One region of the Azospirillum sp. BE72 genome, then DNA from elsewhere that is predicted to be linked to it. Evidence: predicted binding sites of a transcription regulator. Region 1 holds the regulator's gene; the other holds the start of a gene.
What was found. Region 1 encodes HrcA, which represses chaperone genes, less so after heat shock. Its sites were predicted from a motif close to GTTAGCACTCNCCNNNGGNGAGTGCTAAC; they were not measured.
Positions count from the first base shown of each region.

Region 2: a site for HrcA is predicted at 1,298-1,326, ahead of groES (co-chaperone GroES). Genes of this name have one in related genera too.

Region 1 covers NZ_JAVDTO010000001.1:18,606-29,388, reverse strand. The annotation lists gene J2Y49_RS00155 (NifU family protein) at 1-151, shown strand, start outside; gene J2Y49_RS00150 (DUF1848 family protein) at 397-1,326, shown strand; gene J2Y49_RS00145 (response regulator) at 1,328-1,693, opposite strand; gene grpE (nucleotide exchange factor GrpE) at 1,852-2,463, opposite strand; gene hrcA (heat-inducible transcriptional repressor HrcA) at 2,520-3,560, opposite strand; gene J2Y49_RS00130 (creatininase family protein) at 3,711-4,457, opposite strand; gene J2Y49_RS00125 (YifB family Mg chelatase-like AAA ATPase) at 4,680-6,212, shown strand; gene J2Y49_RS00120 (alpha/beta fold hydrolase) at 6,462-7,997, opposite strand; gene J2Y49_RS00115 (MarR family transcriptional regulator) at 8,951-9,325, shown strand; gene J2Y49_RS00110 (pyrrolidone-carboxylate peptidase) at 9,335-9,991, opposite strand; gene trpS (tryptophan--tRNA ligase) at 10,019-10,783, opposite strand, start outside.
Region 2 covers NZ_JAVDTO010000001.1:397,163-407,945, forward strand. The annotation lists gene J2Y49_RS01955 (lysozyme) at 1-209, opposite strand, end outside; gene J2Y49_RS01960 (hypothetical protein) at 346-633, opposite strand; gene J2Y49_RS01965 (usg protein) at 766-1,029, opposite strand; gene groES (co-chaperone GroES) at 1,388-1,678, shown strand; gene groL (chaperonin GroEL) at 1,727-3,370, shown strand; gene J2Y49_RS01980 (hypothetical protein) at 3,648-3,989, shown strand; gene J2Y49_RS01985 (DMT family transporter) at 4,004-4,921, shown strand; gene J2Y49_RS01990 (LuxR C-terminal-related transcriptional regulator) at 5,317-6,021, shown strand; gene J2Y49_RS01995 (hypothetical protein) at 6,177-7,328, shown strand; gene J2Y49_RS02000 (hypothetical protein) at 7,336-7,695, opposite strand; gene J2Y49_RS02005 (zinc-binding alcohol dehydrogenase family protein) at 7,947-8,957, shown strand; gene J2Y49_RS02010 (LysR substrate-binding domain-containing protein) at 8,978-9,871, opposite strand; gene J2Y49_RS02015 (substrate-binding domain-containing protein) at 10,067-10,588, shown strand; gene J2Y49_RS02020 (ATP-binding protein) at 10,611-10,783, opposite strand, start outside.

The DNA of each region.
Region 1 (10,783 bases):
CTTCCAGGGCTTCGAGAAGGGCGTCGTCTATCTGGCGATGAAGGGAGCCTGCTCCGGCTGCCCCAGTTCCACCGCCACGCTGAAGCACGGCATCGAGAACATGCTGCGCCACTACATCCCCGAAGTGGTCGAAGTCCGCGCGGTGCAGTAAGACTGTAAGCCAATCGGTTCAAGCCCCTCTCCCTCGATGGGAGAGGGGTTGGGGTGAGGGTGGCGCCGGCAGACTTGCCGGGCGGAAGTTTGCCTTCGCCTTTGCAGGCCGAGCAGCACCCCTCACCCCAACCCCTCTCCCGCAAGGGGAGAGGGGCTTTATGTTGTACGTCAAAGCGTCAGGCAACCAGCTGTTGATGCCGGTCTGCCCTTGATGCGGCGGGCCGGCATTCCCATGCTGGCACCATGATCATCTCCGCCAGCTACAAGACCGACATTCCCGCCTTCTACGGGCGCTGGTTCCTGAACCGCCTGGACGCCGGTTACTGCCGGATGGTCAATCCCTATGGCGGCCAGACCTATCGCATCGACCTGACCCGGCCGACGGTCGACGGCTTCATCTTCTGGACCAAGAATCTGGGACCGTTCCTGCCTGCGCTCGATAGCGTGGCGGAGCGCGGCTTTCCTTTCGTCGTGCAGTACAGCGTCACCGGCCTGCCGACCGCGCTGGAACGCTCCGTTCCCGCCTGGGAAACCGCGGTCGGCCACATGGCGCGGCTGCGCGAGCGCTGGGGCGCACGGGCAGCCGTCTGGCGCTACGACCCCATCGCGCTGACCGAGGCCACGCCGCCGGATTGGCACCGCAAGACCTTCGCCCATATCGCGCGGGCGCTGCGCGGGGTGACTGACGAGGTGGTGGTGTCCTTCCTGCAGCCCTACCGCAAGACCGCCCGCAACCTCGCCGCTGCCGGCATCGGCTGGCGCGACCCGGAGGCTGAGGAAAAGCGCGCGCTGCTGACGGACTTGGCCGGCATCGCGGCGGGGGAGGGGATGGCGCTGACGCTCTGCACCCAGCCGGAGTTGGTGGACACCCCCGGCACGGCGCCGGCCCGCTGCGTCGATGCGGTCCGGCTGTCGGACGTGGCGGGGTATCCGGTCGCGGCAAGGGAGAAGGGCAACCGGCCCGGCTGCCTGTGCGCGGAGAGCCGCGACATCGGCGACTATGACAGCTGTCCGCATGGTTGCGTCTACTGCTACGCCGTTGCCGATCGCGGCAAGGCACAGCAGCGCTTCGCTGCGCATGACCCGGAGGGGGAGTTTCTGGTGGCGCGGCGGATGCCCCCTCACCCCGACCCTCTCCCCGGGGGGAGAGGGGGAAATCCCGGAGAGAGGTAACTTACGGACAGACCTTCCGCACCGTCTCCACCAGCTTTTCGGGATTGAATGGCTTCACCAGCCAGCCGGTGGCGCCGGCTTCGCGGCCGGCGGACTTCTTGGCGGGGTCGGCTTCGGTGGTCAGCAGCAGGACCGGGGTGGCGCGATTGAGGGCCGAGGCACGGATGGCGCGGGTCAGGGCCAGCCCGTCGAGGCCCGGCATGTTCAGGTCGGTGATGATGCAGTCGAACTTGCGCTGGCTGATCAGCGCAAGTCCGGCATTGCCGTCCGACGCCTCCGCCACCTCATAGCCGGCGCCTTTCAGCGTGAACCCCACCATGTCGCGGATGGTCTTGGAATCGTCGACGGTCAGGACGCTTTTGGGCATGGAACGCGGCTCCGGTTGCTCGGCCGAAAGGAATAAGGGAAAGGCCTAGGCAATTTCCCGGTGACCGTCAACCGCTGGCATCCCCTATTCCGAACAACGCCAAGCTCCCGGCCCGGCGGCATCGCCGCAGAACCGGGGGCTTTGCGGAGACTGTATGCTTACGCCTTCGTATCGACGTGCTGCCCGCCCGCGTCACCGCCCTTGGCGACGCCGACCATCGCCTCGCGCAGCAGGCGGCCATGGATGGTGTAGCCGGGCTGCAGCACCTGGACGACGGTGCCGGCGGCCTTGCCGGTGTTCTCGATCTCGAACATCACCTGATGGAAGTTCGGGTCGAACGGCTCGCCGGCCGGATCCAGCTTCTTGATGCCGGCGCGGTCGAAGGCGGCGAACAGCTGGCGCTCGGTCGCCTCGACGCCGACGGCGAGGCCCTTCAGCATGTCGTCCTGCTCGCGGCCCTCGGCCGGGACGGCGTCCAGCGCACGGCGCAGGTTGTCGGCGACCGACACCAGTTCCTTGGCGAAGCTGGACACGGCGAACTTGCTGGCGTCCTCGCGGTCGCGCTGGGCACGGCGGCGGGTGTTCTCCGTCTCCGCCATGGCGCGCAGAAGCTGGTCCTTCAGGTTGGCGACCTCCGCCTCCAGCTTGGCGACGCGGTCCTCGGGCGAACCTGCATCGGCACCATTGGCGGCGCCCGTGTTGGCAGTCTCGGCGGTGGCCTCGGTCGGCTCCACGGTGGCGTCGGCGGGCTTGTTCTGCTCTTCGCTCATGGTTTTCTCAATTCTTGCTTGGTCAGTATGGCGGGGAGTGAGGCGAGGTGGGGTGGTCAGCCGATCAGCCGGCTGACCACCTTGGCGGTGTAATCCACCAGCGGAATGATGCGGGCGTAGTTGATGCGGGTCGGGCCGATGACCCCGATGGCGCCGATCACCTGTTCGCGGCTGTTCTGGAACGGGGAGATGATCATCGAGCAGCCGGAGTGGTTGAACAGCACGTTCTCCGCCCCGATGAAGATCTGCACGCCGTCGCCGCGGCCGGTGGCGTCCAGCATGCGCAGCATCGTCTCCTTGGTCTCCAACGCCTCGAACAGGGCGCGCACGCGCTCCAGGTCCGACAGGGCGGTGACGTCCTCCAGCAGGCGGGACTGGCCGCGGACGATCAGCTGGCCGGCATTCGACCCGCCGCTGCCGGCCCAGGTGGCCAGCCCGGCGGCGACCACCTTGCGCGAAAGCTCGTCCAGCTGGGTCTTCTGCTGTTCGATCTCCTGCAGAACCTCCTGCCGGGCCTCGTCCAGCGTGCGGCCGGCGAGTTTGGCGCTGAGGAAGTTCGAGACCGTCTGCAGGGTGGAGGTCGGCACCCCCATCGGCACTTCGATCACCCGGTTCTCGACCAGCCCATCCTCGTTCACCAGAACGACCAGGGCGCGGCCGGGGCCGAGCGACACGAATTCGATGTGTTTCAGCGGCCGGTCGGTCTTGGGCGCCACCACCAGGCCGGCGCAGTGCGACAGGCCGGAGAGCATGGTGGAGGCCTCGCCCAGCACGTCGGCGAAGGCGCGGCCGGAGGCGGAGCATTTCGCTTCGATCGAGGCGCGCTCGTCCTCGGTCAGCGACCCGATCTCCAGCAGGCCGTCGACGAACATGCGCAGGCCGGCGTCGGTCGGGATGCGTCCGGCGGAGGTGTGCGGGGCGTAGAGCAGCCCCTGCTCCTCCAGGTCGGCCATCACGTTGCGGATGGTCGCGGGCGACAAGGCCATGCCAAGCCGCCGCGAAATGGTGCGCGAGCCGACCGGTTCGCCGGACGCCACATAGGCGTCGACGATCAGTCGGAAGACTTCGCGCGATCGCTGGTTCAGCTCGTTGATCATGGACGTCTGGCGGTCTTTTCCGGGCCGTCGTTTCGCACTCGGTCGACGTGGATCGGAAATCCCGCGACCGGTCCGAATTTAGGCAGGTCCAACCGCCGAATCAACGTGCGGGGCGAAGAAGCCCCGCTCACCTGCGACCGCAGGCCGCCGTCACTGTTCCGCCAGGAAGGCGCGGTACTGGGCGCTGATGGCGCCGACCGCCGCCTCGTACAGGCGCTGCCCGTGCTCGGGGCGGGCAAGGCCGGGTGCGGAGCCGATGCGGCCGTCCGGGTAGCGGCGGCGGAAGTCGCGGGCGTCGTGGAACCCGCCGGCCGGCGCCTGCTCCGGCTCCATCGCCGCGGTCTTGATCGAGTCGGGATAGGCGTACTGGGTCAGCGACACCTCGCTGGGGGTGGCGTGCGAGCCTTCCTTGCCCTGGTACAGCTCGCGCGACAGCCGGCCGACCTCGCCGTTCTCCCACCAGTTCACCAGGGTGCAGCGCAGATCCGGCGCGTCGCGGCCGCGCAGCGCCCGGTTCTCCGCATAGATTTCGTAGAAGGCGGCACGCAGCGTGGCGATGTTGCCGCCATGGCCGTTGACGAAGAAGAAACGGTCGAACCCATGTTCGGCCAGCGAGCCGACATAGTCGCGCAGCACCGCGATCAGCGTCGACGGCTTCAGCGTCATCGAGCCGGGGAATTCCATGTGGTGGACGGCCATGCCGACCGGGATGGTCGGGCCGACCAGCGCGCCGGTGGCGTCGCCGACCCCCTTCGCGATGACTTCGGCGCAGATGGCGTCGGTGCCGACCAGCCCGTTCGGCCCGTGCTGCTCGGTCGAGCCGATCGGCATGATGATGCCCTTGGAGGTCTTCAGGTAGGTCTCGACCTCGGCCCAGGTGCTCAGGTGAAGCTGCACGGTGGCGGTTCCTTTTCGACGATGCGTGCCGGGAATGCGGCCCGGAATGGGTTTGCCCTCATGTTAGGCGGCGCGCCGGCCGCGACAACCGTTCCCTGCGCCGGGCGGGCATGACGGGGCCGCGTCGGCCGGGTCGGCTCATCTCGTGCTGGCGCAACGGCATGGCAGTGACTACAATCGCGTGCATTATGTCCGAGCGGATGTCTCTTCCGGGGTGTGGTGGTGGTTGCGCGCGTCAACACGGTGGCGTTCCAGGGCATCGAGGTGCTGGGGATCGACGTCCAGGTCCAGATGTCCGGGGGAATCGTCGCCTTCACCGTCGTCGGCCTGCCCGACAAGGCGGTGGGCGAAAGCCGGGAGCGTGTGCGCGCCGCCCTGCATGCGCTGGGGCTGGCGCTGCCGGCCAAGCGCATCACCGTCAACCTCGCCCCCGCTGACGTGCTGAAGGAGGGTAGTCATTTCGACCTGCCGATCGCGCTCGGCCTGCTGACGGTGATGGGGGTGCTGCCGGATGCGGAGATCGCCCGCTATGTGGCACTGGGCGAGTTGGCGCTGGACGGCGCCCTGACCCCGGTGGCCGGCGTGCTGCCCGCCGCCATCGACGCGCTGGCCAACGACCGCGGACTGATCTGTCCGGCGGCTTGCGGTGGCGAGGCGGCCTGGGCCGGTCCCGATCTGGACGTGCTGGCGCCGGCCAACCTGCTGGCGCTCATCAACCATTTCAAGGGCACCCAGGTGCTGACCCCGCCCAAGCCGCGCCTGCAGGAACAGGATGCGCCGCCGCCCGACCTGCGCGACGTGAAGGGCAACGAGACCGCCAAGCGCGCGCTGGAGGTCGCCGCCGCCGGCTCGCACAATCTGCTGATGATCGGTCCGCCCGGCTCCGGCAAGTCGATGCTGGCCGCCCGCCTGCCCGGCCTGCTGCCGCCGCTCGACCCGGCGGAGGCGCTGGAGGTGTCGATGATCCACAGCGTCGGCGGGCTGCTGGAGGAGGGAAGGCTGCTGCGCCAGCGCCCCTACCGCGCGCCGCACCAGTCGGCCAGCCTGCCGGCGCTGGTCGGCGGAGGCACGCGGGCCAAGCCGGGGGAGATTTCCCTGGCGCACCAGGGCGTGCTGTTCCTCGACGAGTTGCCCGAGTTCCCGCGTCCGCTGTTGGAGGCGTTGCGTCAACCCCTGGAGACCGGCAAGGCGGTGGTCAGCCGCGCCAACCACCATGTGACCTATCCGGCGCGCGTGCAGCTGGTGGCGGCGATGAACCCCTGCCGCTGCGGCCATCTCGACGATGCTTCGCTCGCCTGCGCCCGTGCGCCGAAATGCGCCGCCGACTATCAGTCGAAGATCAGCGGGCCGCTGTTCGACCGCATCGACCTGCACATCGACGTGCCGGCGGTCAGCCCCGCCGATCTCAGCCTGCCGCCCCCGGCGGAGGGCAGCGCCGACATCGCCGCCCGCGTCGCCGTCGCCCGCGCCATCCAGGCGGAGCGCTATGGCGGCTTCGGTCCTTACCCAGCCGGCCGGGCGGTGCGGACGAACGCCGAGGCGGACGGCGAACTGCTGGAGAAGGTGGCCTCTCCCGACGCTCCCGGCCGTGCCCTGCTGACCGAAGCGGCGGAGCGGCTGAAGCTGTCGGCCCGCGGCTATCACCGGGTGATGCGGGTGGGGCGGACGCTGGCCGACCTCGACGGTGTGGAAGGGGTGAGGCGCCGTCACATCGCGGAAGCGCTGAGCTACCGGCGGATCGCGCCGGGGCGGTGAGGGGGGAGGGCGTTTCTTGGCGATGTTAGACCCCCACCTAGCCTCCCCCGCTCTCAGCGGACCTACGGTCCGCCTGCCGCGTCAGCACAAAGCGAAGCTTTGTGCGAGAGCTGGGGCGGGGGAGGGACTGCCGCCGCACTTTTACAAAGCGTAGATAATCCCTCCCCTGCCCAGCGGGGGAGGGAAGGGGCCCAGGCGTAAGCCTGGGAAGGGTGGGGGCAACCGCGGCCGGCGCTCCCGCCAACCCCCTCACGGCCTTTCGAACACCGGCGGCTTGGCCGCTCCCGGACAGACGGTTGCCGGCACCGCCTCCTGCTCGACGAAGGTCACCGCAGCGGCCATGGCGCAATCCTCGCTGGAAGTCACGATGTGGCTGGCGGCGCGGAAGACCAGATGGCGGCTCTTGGGCAGGGTGGCGGCGGTACGGTCGCCCCATTCCGGCGGGGTGACCGGATCGTAGGCGCCGGACAGCAGAAGGACCGGCACCGGGCTGGCGACCGGCAGCCGTTCGGCCGCCTCCTGGTGGCCGGCGGGCCACAGGCGGCACACACGCTGGCCGGGATCGTCGGTGGCGACGAGGCCGTAGGGCGCATAGCGGCGGGCATTGTCGGCGCGCTTCAGCGGTTCGGCACTGTTCACCGATTCCCGGCATTCGGTGGAGAAGACCAGCCCGTCGGCGATTTCCGGGTCGCCCAGCCAGTTGGTCGGCGCCCATTCCGCCAGGGTCGCATACTGGCCGCGGGCGGCGCGGTCGATGATGGTCGGCACGAGGGGGACCGCCTCGCTGATCGCCAGCGCTTCGAGCCCGGCGGCGATCGCCATCCCGCCGGTCATCCGCAAGGCGCGGCGCGTCTCGTGGTCGCCGACGACCATGTCGACCGGGTTGCGCTCCAGCCGCTCCACCAGATCGAGGAAACGCTTTTCCAGATCGGGGAAGGCCGAACGGCAGCCGCGGTTGGCGGCGCAATCGTCGAACAGCCGGCGGTAGGCCCGTTGCGCCAGCCAGGCGGCCTCCTCCTGCGCGTTGACGTCGGGAGGGTAGACGCTGTCGAACACCGCGGTACGGACACGGCTGCCCTGCCGCCGCAGAATCTCCAGACCCACCCGCGTGCCGTAGGACACCGCGAACAGGTTGACCCGCTGGGCGCCCAGCGCGGTGGCGATGTCCAGCGCATCCTCCGCCGCGACGGGGGTGGAGAACTGGGTGCCGTCCAGCCCGGCCGCCGTCAGCCGGGCGGCGCAGGCGCCGACCGCCGCCCGTTCCGCCGCCGCCCGCTGTTCGCGCGTCAGCGGCCGGGTGCCGCGGGTGGGGGCGACGCCGTCCAGTTCGGGACAGTCGGTGTCCGGCTCCGCCCGGCCGACGCCGCGCGGATCGAACAGGATCAGGTTGCGGGCGCGGCGGAAGGGGGCCGACAGCTCCCACCACACCTCCATCCGCTCTTCCGTCGCCTCGCCGCTGCCGAAGGGTGAAGCGCCGGGGCCGCCCTCCAGGAACAGCACGGGGTCGGGGTCGGGCTGGCGGGCGGTGCTGAGCAGGACGGCGACCGGCAGGCGCAGGCTGCGGCTGTTGGGGCGGTCGCGCCGCTCCGGAACCGCCACCGTTCCGCACAAGGCCGCCTCGCCCTCCGGCACGGTGAACCAGCAGGGACCCGGGGTGAAGCGCGCCTCCGCCGCCGCCGGACCGGTCCACAGCGCCGTCGTCATCGCGACGGCCATCGCCACCGCCCGCAGCGTCAGGGCGGAGCGCACCGCTTTCGGCCATAGGGGGGGAAGAGCGATCAACACGAATGGACGATCCGGAACCGATGGGTAGGGAGCCGATGGACGGAGTACCGCTGAAGGCGTTTGTCGACGGCTTTGTTTGACCGACCAACCCCCCGCTTGTCCAGAGGCGCCCGCTGCCATCCCGCCCGTTGGTGAAACCGCGCGCGAGCGGTGCCGATTTGCCACAGCCGTGCGGCAATGGACACGCCGCTCCCGAATGGACGGGCCGGTTTACCGACGGACAGGTTGACGGAACACATCCGATCACGGAACTATTTCGCCTCCAGAAGCCCCGATGGTCGGGGCCGTTCGGGCAAAGGAGCAGATCATGCCGACCTTGTGGACGGCGTTGCGGAGCCGCTGGCTCGATTCCGGGGCATCTTCCGGGCCGGGCCGACTGTGCGATCATCTGCGGCGCGACATCGGGCTGGCGGACGGAGATGCCGGGGACGGCGAAGAGCCTCCAGTCGCGTGCCGCCTTCCGCCTTTTCACATCCGCGATCGGAACCTATCGGACGCGCGGACATTTTTGACCTTGCAACCGTATCGCTGAGCGGCGATACCGGATCCGCCGGCCTCTCACGCCGGCATCACTCAACCCCTGGAGAGTATCGATGAAAGCCATCGTAACCACCGCCCGGACTCGCCGATCGGGCGATCCGGCCGTCACCGCCGCCAATTGGGCCGCCCATATGGCCGCCAATCACGCCCAGCCTGCCCGTCTTCTTCCCGCACCCTTCGAACGTGAATTCCGGATATCGAGAGGATCCCATGTGTGTCTTTCTGGGTTTTTGCGGTCACCGTCTCTTCGTTGAACACGCCCGCTGGGCATCGCCGGCCGGGTCGTTCGACCTGCGGCGTGAAAACGGGGAAGTCATCCTATGGCTTGGACGCCTGAACATCATCTACACACCGGCCCGCTGGGGACCACCCTCCCGCGCTGCATAGCGCGCGGCGCCGCGGAGACCTGCTGAATGCCGGCCCGCGTTCGTCATGACGAGGTCCTTACCGTCGTCCAGGTGCTTGAGGCGTTCCGCAAGCTCGACCCCGATCTGCCCATCCAGTATGCGCTGAGTTTCATGACCATCGCGCAGAGCGAAGGCATCTCCATCGGCGAACTGGCGGAACGCCTGGGCATCGCCCAATCCTCCGCGTCGCGCAACGTCGCGGCGCTCAGCCGCTGGCACAGCTTCGGCAAGGCCGGACTCGATCTGGTGCAGGCGCAGGAAGACCCGCGCGAGCGCCGCCGCAAGATCGTCACCCTGACCGACAAGGGCCGTGAGTTCCTGGACGCATTGCGCGCCATCGTGAACCCGCCCGCCCAGCGCCGTCCCGCCAAAACAGCCTGATTTCCGCCTTCAGGCGACTCCGTTCAGCGCCGTGCGCAGCATCCTCACCAGCGTGCGCACCGCCAGTTCCTGCCGTTCCAAACTCAGGCCGCCGAAGCGGCGCAGCGTTGCCGCGCGTTCGGGCAGCGGCGGCATGTGGAAGAAGCCGTAGGGGATATCCAGGTCGGCGCTCTCGATGGCATGCCGCGCCCGGTAGAACAGATGGTTGCCGAGGAAGCCGCCGGAGAAATCGCCGAAGGTCACCGGCAGCCCGGCCATCGACAATTCCCGCATCACCCGCGGCACCGGCAGGGTGCTGCCATAGGCGGTCGGCCCGTCGGGCACGATGTCGGCGTGTTCGCGCACCGTGCCGGCGGCGTCGGCCAGCGGGCTTTCGTCGCGATTCCAGGCCAGTCGTTCCAGCCGGATGTAATCGCTCGCTTCCCAATAGGCGAAGCCGAGCGCCGCCAGCGGCCGGTGTTCGGCCAGCAGCTCTGCGAAGACCTCGCCGCAGGCGTCATAGAGAGGGGGCAGGGTGGCGGTGACCACCCCCGGCTCTCCCGCCAGCCGGTCCATCAGCAGGGCGGTCGGATCGGTAGCCCAGGGATGGTCTGAAGCAGAGGCCGGTTCGCCGTCCGGGGGTGTCCCGAACGGCGCGAAGCCGGTGAGCAGGATGGGGGCCGTCACGGGCAAGACATCCTTACGGTCGCATCCTTACGGCCGCAGCAGGCCGATGATGTCCTTCACGTCGTTCAGGTTCTTCTCCGCGATGGCGGCGGCGCGCTCCCCGCCTTTCTTCAGCAGCCGGTCGATCTCCGCCTTGTCGGCCAGTAGTTCCTTCATGCGGGTGGTGATCGGCGCCAGCTTGTCCACCGACAGGTCGACCAGCGACTTCTTGAAGTCGGAGAACTGGGCACCGGCGAACTGCGCCAGTACCTGCTCGCGCGACTGGCTGGCCAGTGCGCCATAGATGGTGACGAGGTTGTCGGCCTCCGGACGAGCCTCCAACTCGGTCACGGTTTCCGGCAGCGGCTCCGGATCGGTCTTGGCCTTGCGGATCTTCTGCGCAATGGTATCCGCATCGTCGGTCATGTTGATGCGCGAATATTCGGACTCGTCCGACTTCGACATCTTCTTCTTGCCGTCGCGCAGGCTCATCACCCGCGTCGCCTCGCCCAGGATCTGCGGCTCGGGCAGCGGGAAGAACTCGGTCTCATAACGGCGGTTGAAGGCGCCGGCGATGTCGCGCGCCAGTTCCAGATGCTGCTTCTGGTCCTCGCCCACCGGCACATGGGTGGCCTTGTACAGCAGGATGTCGGCGGCCATCAGCGTCGGGTAGGCGTACAGGCCCAGATTGGCCATGTCCTTCTGCTTGCCGGCCTTTTCCTTGAACTGGGTCATGCGGTTCAGCCAGCCCAGCGGCGTGTGGCAGGACAGGATCCAGCCCAGCTCGGCATGGCCCGACACGACCGACTGGTT
Region 2 (10,783 bases), 380 kb from region 1:
GCGTCGACGCGGCCGGCGGCATCCGTCAGGTCGGAGGCGAGGAAGCTGTCGGCCTGATCGGCGGTGATGGTCTGGCCCATCTTCACGCCCGCCGTGTGACCGTAGCCGATGGTGGGGACGCCCGCCGGGCAGAGGTAGGCTTTGAGATACAGACCTTCGAAATGCTTCACGAGGTCGACCGCGGCTTGGCAGACCGGCTTGGTGGTCATGATTGGAAACTCCCGCTTCGCGCACTAGGTGGGCGATATCCGCCCTCAAAGGAGGCAATCCTAGACGCAACACCCGCGCAACGGGAAGTGTAGATTTCAAATTGTCGTAAACAGTTACCTGGGCGAGGCGTGGGGCTCAGGGCGTGAGGGTGTGGGCCGCCCCGAACAGCACGAACAGGGCGAACAGGAGCGCGAACAATCCGGCGATGGTCGTGCATTCCAGCAGCGCCTCCACCAGCCTGCCCTCGCGATCCTGCCAAGTCGGAGGCCTAAAACTCGGAGGCTTGCAAATCCGCTGCCCGATGGCCGGACTGGCGTCGGTGCCGTTTGCCGCCTTGTCCGCCACCTCGCCGGACAGGCTGCCGGCTGCATCACGATCGCTCCAGCCTTCGTTCCAGGACTTTGTCCTGCGCTCCGCCATCATCGCGCCCTCCGTAAACTCCGCCGCCGGAATTCGCTAAAATTTTAACGATCCGGGATGGCGGGCGCTGTGACGGCTGTCACAGGGGCGCGGAGGGCGTGACGTCGGGGGCCGCTGCAAAAGCCCGGAAGGGCGTCAATGAATACGGAAATCCACGGCGGCGTGACGCAGAGCGCCGGGGGTGATCAGGGTCTGGGTCGCCAGCCGCACCGAATGCAGCTTGCCGTCGAGGTTGCGCTGCCAGAAATCGAGGAAGCGCCGCAGGACGGGATACTCCGGCGCCTGATCCAGATCCTGCCAGAGATAGCACTGCAGAAGGCCGGGATGATCCGGCATGTGATAGAGGATCTCGGCCGTGGTCAGGCGGAAATCACGGAGCTGGAGGACGAGATTGGCCATGCGCGGTCTCCCATGCGGTTGGCTGATCGGTCGGGGATGTGCGGTGTCAGGTTCCTCTCATGCGATCCCGGCGGTGGTGCGCCGACACCGGGAAGGTCGGATCCCCATGTGACCCTTTGAAGAAATCTTGCCCGGCGGCGATCACTCTCGCAAGACAGAAAATCGTTATTTGACAATATGTTAGCAGCATTGAAAGAGGAGTGCTGCCGGCATTTGCGCCAAATTCCGCAACGAGCCTCTTGAATCCCCAAACTGCTTCGATTAGCTGTCTGGCACTCGCCGGGTGGGAGTGCTAACAGCCGCCGCCCGCGCCAATTCACGTCAGTCAGAACCAAGCCTTGATCCAAGGAGGCATTCCATGAAGTTCCGCCCGCTGCACGACCGCGTCGTCGTCAAGCGTCTGGAGTCCGACACCAAGACCAAGGGTGGGATCATCATCCCCGACACGGCCAAGGAAAAGCCGCAGGAAGGCGAGATCATCGCCGTCGGCCCCGGCGCTCGTGACGAGGCCGGCAAGGTCGTGGCGCTGGACGTCAAGGCCGGCGACCGTATCCTGTTCGGCAAGTGGTCGGGCACGGAAGTGAAGATCGAAGGCGTCGATTACCTGATCATGAAGGAATCGGACATCATGGGCGTCATCGAGGCCTAAGTCCTCCGCCCGTATCCTTCGAAATTTACAAGTTAAAGGAATCGAGACATGGCTGCCAAAGACGTCAAGTTCGGCCCCACCGCGCGCGAAAAGCTGCTGCGTGGCGTTGACATCCTCGCCGACGCCGTGAAGGTCACGCTGGGCCCGAAGGGCCGCAACGTCGTGATCGAGAAGTCCTTCGGCGCTCCGCGCATCACTAAGGACGGTGTGTCGGTCGCCAAGGAAATCGAACTGTCGGACAAGTTCGAGAACATGGGCGCCCAGATGGTCCGCGAGGTCGCCTCGAAGACCAACGATCTGGCCGGTGACGGCACCACCACCGCCACCGTTCTGGCCCAGGCCATCGTCCGCGAAGGCGTGACGAAGGTCGCCGCCGGCCTGAACCCGATGGACCTGAAGCGCGGCATCGACATCGCCGTCGCCGCCGTCGTCGCCGACATCCAGGCCCGCGCCAAGAAGGTTACGACCAACGACGAGATCGCCCAGGTCGGCACCATCTCCGCCAACGGCGAAGCCGAAATCGGCAAGATGATCGCCCAGGCGATGGAGCGCGTCGGCAACGAAGGCGTCATCACGGTGGAAGAGGCCAAGAGCCTGGACACCGAGCTGGACGTCGTCGAGGGCATGCAGTTCGACCGCGGCTACCTGTCGCCGTACTTCATCACCAACGCCGACAAGATGATCGCGGACCTCGAAAACCCGTTCATCCTGCTGCACGAGAAGAAGCTGTCGGGCCTCCAGCCCCTGCTGCCGGTCCTCGAGGCCGTCGTCCAGTCGTCGCGTCCGCTGCTGATCATCGCCGAGGACATCGAGGGCGAGGCCCTGGCCACCCTGGTCGTCAACAAGCTGCGCGGCGGCCTGAAGATCGCCGCCGTGAAGGCCCCGGGCTTCGGTGATCGCCGCAAGGCGATGCTGGAGGACATGGCCATCCTGACCGGCGGCCAGGTCATCAGCGAAGATCTCGGCATCAAGCTCGAGAACGTCACCCTCGACATGCTGGGCACCGCCAAGAAGGTCGTGATCTCCAAGGAGACCACCACGATCGTCGACGGCGCCGGCGAGAAGGCCGACATCGAAGCCCGTTGCGGCCAGATCCGCGCCCAGGCCGAGGAGACCACCTCGGACTACGACCGCGAGAAGCTGCAGGAGCGTCTGGCCAAGCTGGCCGGCGGCGTCGCGGTCATCCGCGTCGGCGGTGCGACCGAGGTCGAGGTGAAGGAGCGCAAGGATCGCGTTGACGACGCCATGCACGCCACCCGCGCCGCGGTGGAAGAGGGCGTGGTCGCCGGTGGCGGTTCGGCCCTGCTGTACGCCGGCAAGGCGCTGGACAAGCTGGTCCCGGTCAACGACGAGCAGCGCGTCGGCATCGACATCATCCGCCGCGCCCTGCAGGCCCCGGTCCGTCAGATCGCCTACAACGCGGGCACCGACGGTTCGATCGTGGTCGGCAAGCTGCTGGACCAGAACGACCCCAACTTCGGCTACGACGCCCAGAAGGGTGAGTTCACCGATCTGGTCGCCGCCGGCATCATCGATCCGGTGAAGGTGGTCCGCACCGCCCTGCAGGACGCGGCCTCGATCGCCGGCCTGCTGATCACCACCGAGGCGATGATCGCCGAGAAGCCGGAGAAGAAGGCTGCTCCGGGCGGCATGCCGGGCGGCATGGGCGGCATGGACGACATGGGCTTCTAATCAGCCCGCAGTCCGTCTATCTGCCGACCGTTCCACGGTTCGGGAAAGGGGCGCCTCCGCAAGGGGGCGTCCTTTTTCTTTTGGGGTCGTGGATGCCCCGGGGATGCGCGGGAGATACGTTGGCAGGTTGCAGCCACCCTCCGCCATCCGGAAAAGTCAAGGCGAAGTCCGCCTTGCTTTGGCGCGGGCGCCTCCCAATAATCCGCCCCTCTCGCCGGGCGCCCCAATGCGGGGCGCCGGCCTCTGACTTCCGTATTTTTCAACGAGGGCCTGTTCCATGCGCTCCTTCGAGGGCCAGCATTCCGACAACGTCGCCATCAAGCGCACCCGCGAGCAGAAGCAGCGCCAGCTGGTTCAGCTCAAGGAGCAGCTGGCGACGCTGAAAGCCCACGCGGCCCCCGCCATCCGTGAAGCGCTGGTCAAGCGCATCGCCGAACTCGACGCCGAACTGCGCCAGCCTGCCAAGCCTCCCCGCGAGGGCCGCGAGGGCCGCGAGGACGCGCCGCGTCCCCCCCGCCGCGAATCGCGTCCCAGTGTCTTCCGTGCCGAAGACAGTGCCGACCGCAGCGCCGCGGTGTCCGCATCCAGCGTCTTCGCCTCACCCCGCCGCCGCAGCTGAGGACGGACAGCGCCATGCCTGCCGATCGCACCGCTCCCGTCAAAGGATCCCGTCTCGCCGATCAGGCCTGGCTGCTGATGATGCTGCCGCCCCTGTTCTGGGCAGGCAACGCGGTCCTGGGGCGTGCGGTCGCCGGGGCCGTGCCGCCCATCGGGCTGGCCTTCTGGCGCTGGTGCCTGGGCGTGCTGATCGTGCTGCCCTTCGCCTGGCCGCACCTGCGCCATGACATCACGCCGATCCTGGCGCGCTGGAAGAGCGTGCTGCTGCTGGGCACGCTGGGCATCGGCATCTACAACACCTTCCAATACATCGCGCTGAACACGACGACCGCGCTGAACTGCGTGATGCTGCAGTCGTCGATGCCCGTGATGATCGTCCTGATGAGCCTCGTCCTGTTCCGCGACCGGATCGGGGCGATGCAGGGGCTGGGCATCGCCGTCTCGCTGGTCGGTGCGATGACGCTGATCTCCCATGGCGATCCGGCGACGCTGCTGGGGCTGGAACTGAACGCAGGCGATGTCTGGATGCTGGCGGCGGTGGTGATCTATGCCGCCTATACCACGCTGCTGCGCCGCCGGCCGGCGATCCATGGCCTGAGCTTCGTCGTCGTCACCTTCGCCATCGGTGCCGTGGAGCTGCTGCCCTTCTACATCTGGGAAAGCCTGAGCGGAAATCCGGTGCAGGCGAGTGGCATCACGTTGCTGGCGGTCGGCTATACCGTGCTGTTCCCGTCCATCGCCGCCTATCTCTGCTTCAACCGGGCGGTGGAACTGCTCGGCCCCAACACGGCGGGCCTCGCCATCCATCTGGTGCCCGTCTTCGGCAGCCTGCTGGCCATTCTGTTCCTGGGCGAGCAGCCGCATCTCTACCACGGGATCGGCATCGCCCTGATCGCCGCCGGCATCGTCCTGGCGACCCGCCGCCGCGTCTGACGGATTTCCAGATTATTTCCAGTGGCGGGTAATTTTCCTCATCACGTGCTGAAATGATGTTGTTTGAGGGATATTCTCGCTCGCAAGGCAGCATCGGTGCGGCGTAGTCTTCGATCGGTTCTTCAGGATATCTGGATTTTGGCGAATCTGTTCTTGGAACTCGCCAACTGGGTTTTCAACATGTGGTGGGATAGCGCTCTGATAAGGCGTATGCAGCGGATGTTCGCGCGTATACTATCCCCGATATCCTTTTAGACACATCCGCTATCCTTCGCGCCAGCGGCGGTCAATAAGGGATGACCGCTAAAATGCAGGTCATGGCGGCGGTTCGCACACCGATCGTCGCCATGAGGAGCCGGCGCTGTCCGCCGGTCCGCTGTGGTGGAGGTCCCAAGATGCCCCTGCAAATGCCTGTGCCGGTTTCCGTGAATACCGCCTGCCTCGTTCACATCGTCGACGGCGACCTGCTGTCGCGCAGCACGCTCTCGCGGGCATTGGGTGCCGTCGGCATCGCCTGCCGCGTCCACAGCACCGGCGCCGACGCGCTGACCGTGCTGGGCACCGCCTCCTCCTGCATCGTCGTGCGCAACGACCTGCCGGACATGACCGCCATCGAATTCATGGCCGAAGCCTCGCTGCATGGCCATGACCTGCCGGTTCTGGTGGTTACCGAACAGGGCGACGTCGACGCCGCCGTGGCCGCGATGAAGGCCGGGGCGTCCGATTGCATCGCCCATCCCTTCGCCGTTCCCGCCTTCCTGGACCGGCTGCGCGCCTGTCTGGCGTCTGGCAACCCCCATGCCGAGCAGCGCGACCGCGGCCGCGACGCCGTCCGCCGACTCGCTCTGCTGAGCCGCCGCGAGTCGGAGGTGCTGGAGCTGATCGTCGACGGCAAGCAGAGCAAGACCATCGCCTGGGAACTGGGCATCAGCATCAAGACGGTGGAGGTCCACCGCGCCCGCATTATGGAGAAGACCGGCAGCCGGTCCATCGTCGGGCTGGGCCGCCTGTGGGAAGCGGCGGAGATGCTGCGCGGTCGCGACCTGCCGCGTGCGCTGCCCATCCGTCAGACGGCGATGATGGAAGCGATCGCATCCTGACAGTCCATCCGGGTGCGGCTTTCCAGGCGGAATGACGTTACCGGGACCGAAGCTTCGAAAATCGGTGCCGGTCCGGTCCTTCTCGTTGGGATCGGCGGCCAGAGGATTGTAAAGTTCTGGAGAAGAGCAACCAGAACGCCGACAGGAGCGGTCCGATGTTCCCCGACCATGGTCACCGTCGCATTTCCGTGGCGTCGCCCGACGATATCGCCACGGCGCGGCGGATCGCGGCGGAGCGGGCCGACGGCGTGCTGGCTGCCGAAGAGGCCGCCCGTTTGGACCGCCTTGTGGCGGCGCTGTGCGGACATGCGCTGAGCCGTCCCGATGGGACGCTGCTGATCGCCCGCATGCGGTCCGGAGCCGGGGTCGAGTGCCTGGCGTACGACCGCGATCCCGCAACGGCCGAACTGCCGCCGGACCTGGTCCAGGGGCTTGGCGCCGATCTGGAGGCGGCGCGGCGGCTGGCCGACCGTTTCCACATCCATGCCACGCCGGGCATCGGGTCGGCGCTGCTGGTGCGCGTGCTGCGCCCCGGTGCCGACGATTCGCCGCCCGCCGACGCCATGGCGGAGGCCGGAGCGGTGATGGTCGAGCGACCGGGTGGCGAAGCCGTCCGGCGCGGGCCCTTCATCGACCATTGGTTCGTCCGCTGCTCCCCCGCCCGCGGGCCGGACGGTCCCTGTGGAATCGCGCTGATGATCGACGGCGAGACCGAGCCGGATGATCAGGCGGCCGATCAGGAGGCAGGCGGAGCCGGTGAGAAGGCGCCGTCCGGGCCGTTCACCAGGATGACGCCGAAGGTGATCGCGCAGGTCGAGACGGTGGTCGCCGCGACGGTGCCCGATCTGCCCGCCCCCGTGGTCGTCAACGCCATCCGGCGCGACCTGAGGGTTCGGCCCGAGTTGGGGCTGTCCCACGATCCGGTCCTGAAGCGGATCGGCCGGTCCGCCCTGGCGATCCTGCGATTCGACGGCAAGGCGGTCGATTACACGGCGCTCGGAACCCTGGCCGGCGCGGTGGTGCGACCGCAGGAGATCCTGGCGCTTGGTGCCCGCTGGGCAATGGTGGGATTCAATCCGCTGGCTCCGGCGTCGGTTCATCTGCTGTGGGGACCGGGCGATCATGTGGTCCTCTACACCAGCGGATGCGCCCGGCTGCCGGCCCTGTTCATCCACCGCGACCTGCACAAGGTCGACCCCACCCTGGCGGCACTCGTCCTGCTTCGCGACGGTGTCGTGCGCGACGACGACCACACCATCCTGGTCCTGCGAAACCGCGTCGACCGCGTTCCCGCTTCCGCCGGCTGAGTGACCGTCAGCGGCCCCAGCCGTGCGGGCCGCCGGGGCGTTCCCACGCATGCGGGTCGCCGTTATGGTCGCCTCCGCCCCGGTTGCCCCAGTTCCCCCGGTTGCCCCAATCTCCTCGATTGCCCCGATCCCCGCGGTTTCCCCAATCCCTGCGATTGTCCCACCCCCGCCGGCGCCAGCCGCGGTCGTCATCCCATGTGCGATAGCGGTAGCCGGGCTGCACGACGACCGGAGGCGGCACCACCACGGTCTCGCCATAGGCCGGATAATAGGGATCATACCCACCCGTGGCGACGCAGCCCGACAGTGCGGCGGCGCTCGCGGCCAGGAGCAGGGCGGTCAGGATCTTGGGGCGGAGGATGCTCATGGCCTTGCTTTCCGTAGTGCAGGGACCGGACTCGGCGGTGAGGCTGGTCATCGGTACAAACACCTCGGCCTGCCCGGCTATTCCATACCCCCTTGGCGTCAATCCGTTCGCCCACCGACTCATGGGGCGATGCATAGGGCGACCGATCATGGAAATGGATGGATGAAACAAGAACTATGAATTTAACATATCCTGTGGACGCCGCCATCCTGCGCTTCGACTTCTTCTCCATCCTTGAAGGCGAGGCCATCATGAAAGCCATCGGTTACCGCAAGAGCCTGCCCGTCACCGACGCCGACGCGCTGATCGACGTCGAGATCGACCGCCCGACCGCCACCGGCCGCGACCTGCTGGTCCGGGTGGAGGCGGTTTCCGTCAATCCCGTCGACACCAAGCTGCGCCGCAACGCCGCTCCCGCCGATGGCGATCTGCGCATCCTGGGCTTCGACGCCGCCGGTGTCGTCGAGGCGGTCGGGCCGGATGTCACCCTGTTCCGTCCGGGTGACGCCGTGTTCTATGCCGGCGCCATCGACCGCCCCGGCACCAATGCGGAATTCCATCTGGTCGACGAGCGCATCGTCGGCGCCCGTCCGGCCAGCCTGAGCGTCGCCGAGGCCGCCGCCCTGCCGCTGACCGCCATCACCGCCTGGGAGATGCTGTTCCACCGGCTGGGGTTGCAGCGCGATGGCGGTGAAGGCAAGTCGCTGCTGATCGTCGGCGGGGCCGGCGGCGTCGGCTCCATCGCCATCCAGCTGGCCCGCCGGCTAACCAAGGTTCGCGTGCTGGCCACCGCCTCGCGGCCGGAGACCGCCGACTGGGTGCGCGAGTTGGGCGCCCATGACGTGATCGACCATAGCCGGTCGATGGCGGAGCAGGTGAAGGCGCTGGGGCTGTCCGGCGTCGAATACATCTTCTCCACCACCGCGACCGACCGCCATTTCCAGGATCTGGTCGAACTGGTGGCGCCGCAGGGCCGCATCGGCCTGATCGACGATCCCGAGCCCATCGACGTCCGCCTGCTGAAGCGCAAGAGCGTCTCGCTCCATTGGGAGCTGATGTTCACCCGCCCACTGTTCCAGACCGACGACATGATCGCCCAGCATGAACTGCTGAACGAGGTGTCGCGTCTGGTCGATGCCGGCACCTTGCGCACCACGCTGACGGAAACGCTGGGCCGCATCGACGCCGCCACCCTGCGCAAGGCCCATGCCCTGATCGAATCGGGCAAGGCCCGCGGCAAGCTGGTGCTGGAAGGCTTCTGACCCGCCGCTCGACCCGCCGCTCAACCCGCCAGGGCAAGCGGCGGGCGGGTCGGGCGCATCGCCGCCAAGCTCTCAACGATGAAGCCGACCAGAGGTTCGGTGAGGCGGCGGTTGCGCGCCGTCTCGCCGAAGATCGCCATTTCGACGTTGCCGAGTTCGGGCAGGCCGTCCTCCACGCCCAGCCGGCGCACGCCCTCCGGTATGGAGGATTCGCTCAACACCGCCACGCCCAGCCCGGCGCGGACGGCGGCCTGAACCCCCATGACGCTGCCGCTGGTGTAGACCACCCGCCAGGGGCGTCCGGCCTCGCCCAGCGCCGCCAGTCCACGGTTGCGGAAGACGCAAGGAGCGGGCAGGGCGCAGAAGGGCAGGGGACCGTTGGCAGGGATCTCCAGCCCGGGGGCCGCGACCCAGCGCATCGGTTCGGTCCAGATGCCGCGTCCCCGGCTGTCGCCCGCATCGCGGCGGGAGATGACGAGGTCGAGGTCACCCCCATCCAGTGCCGAGACCAGTTCGCCGCACAGGCCCACCCGCACGTCGATGTGCAGGCGCGGGTGCAGCTTGGCGAAGCGGCGCAGGACATGGGGCAGATGGTCGGACAGGAAATACTCCGCCACGCCCAGGCGTAGTTCGCCCTCCGCCGCCGGTTCGGCGAAGCGACGCACCGTCTCGTCGTTCAGGTCCAGCAGGCGGCGGGCATAGCCCATCAGCAGTTCGCCGTCATGGGTCAGCGCCAGCGACCGGCTGGTGCGCTCGAACACCCGGCGGCCGAGCGTGTCCTCCAGCTTCTTGATCTTGACGCTGATCGCCGACTGGGTCCGGCCCAGCCGTTCGGCCGCCGCGGTGAAGCCACCAGCCTCCGCCACGGTGACGAAGGCGCGCAACGCGTCGATCTCCAGGTCTGGCAGGGGCATGAGAAATTCATTCCGGTTTATGATCGATGGCGATCATCCTATCTCGGATGCTCATGGATGGCGAGCGGCGCATTGGGACGAGCCGTCGGGACATGGGGGCCGGGCCGTTGAAGCGGGACGTGGGCATTCTCATTGTCAGCCCTCCGGGCCTCGCCGCCCGGATGCCTGACGATCCTGAGGAGAGAGAGACGTCCGATGACCCGTTTTTCCGCGCCGGCCCCCAGTTTGGCCCTCGCATTTGCCGCTGCGGTGCTGCTCGCCGGTTGCCAGATGCCGGGCCTCATGCCGCCGCCGCAACAGACCGCCGCTCTTCCGCCGCCGGCAGTGCCCAAGCCCCCGCCCGAGGCCCGCGGCATCTGGATCGTCGGCAGCCCGGCTCTGCGCGGCGCCATCGATCAGGCGGCAGGCAAATATGACGGGGGTCCCGACACCAAGCCGCGCCTGGATGCCCGCGGCACCGCCGCCGGCTTCCGCGCCTTCTGCGGCGGGGTCGGGTTGGACCATCCCGACATGGTGGCCTCCGACCGTCCGATCAGTGCGGCCGAATACCAGCGCTGCCGCACCGCCGGCATCACGCTGACCGAATACGCTTTCGGGCCGAAGCGCTTCGTCTACGTCAAGGACTCCCACATGATGGCGGTGCCCGGCGTCAACGACTTCGTCACCAGCTGGAGGCAGAGCGGCAAGCCGGTGAGCGCGCCGACCGCGGGGAGCTGAGGGGCGGGACGCCGAGGGAGGATCATCCCGCCGCGAACAGCCCGCCCTCGTCGGGGGCGTCGGCCGCGTCGTCGGCGTTGGGGTCGCCCAGCGCGGTTTCCCATCCCAGCGCCGGCAGGCTGATGGCGCGGGTGTTGCCCAGGCCGCTGCGGCTGGTGATGAAGCCGCGCTGTTCCATGTAGGTCAGCAGGCGGC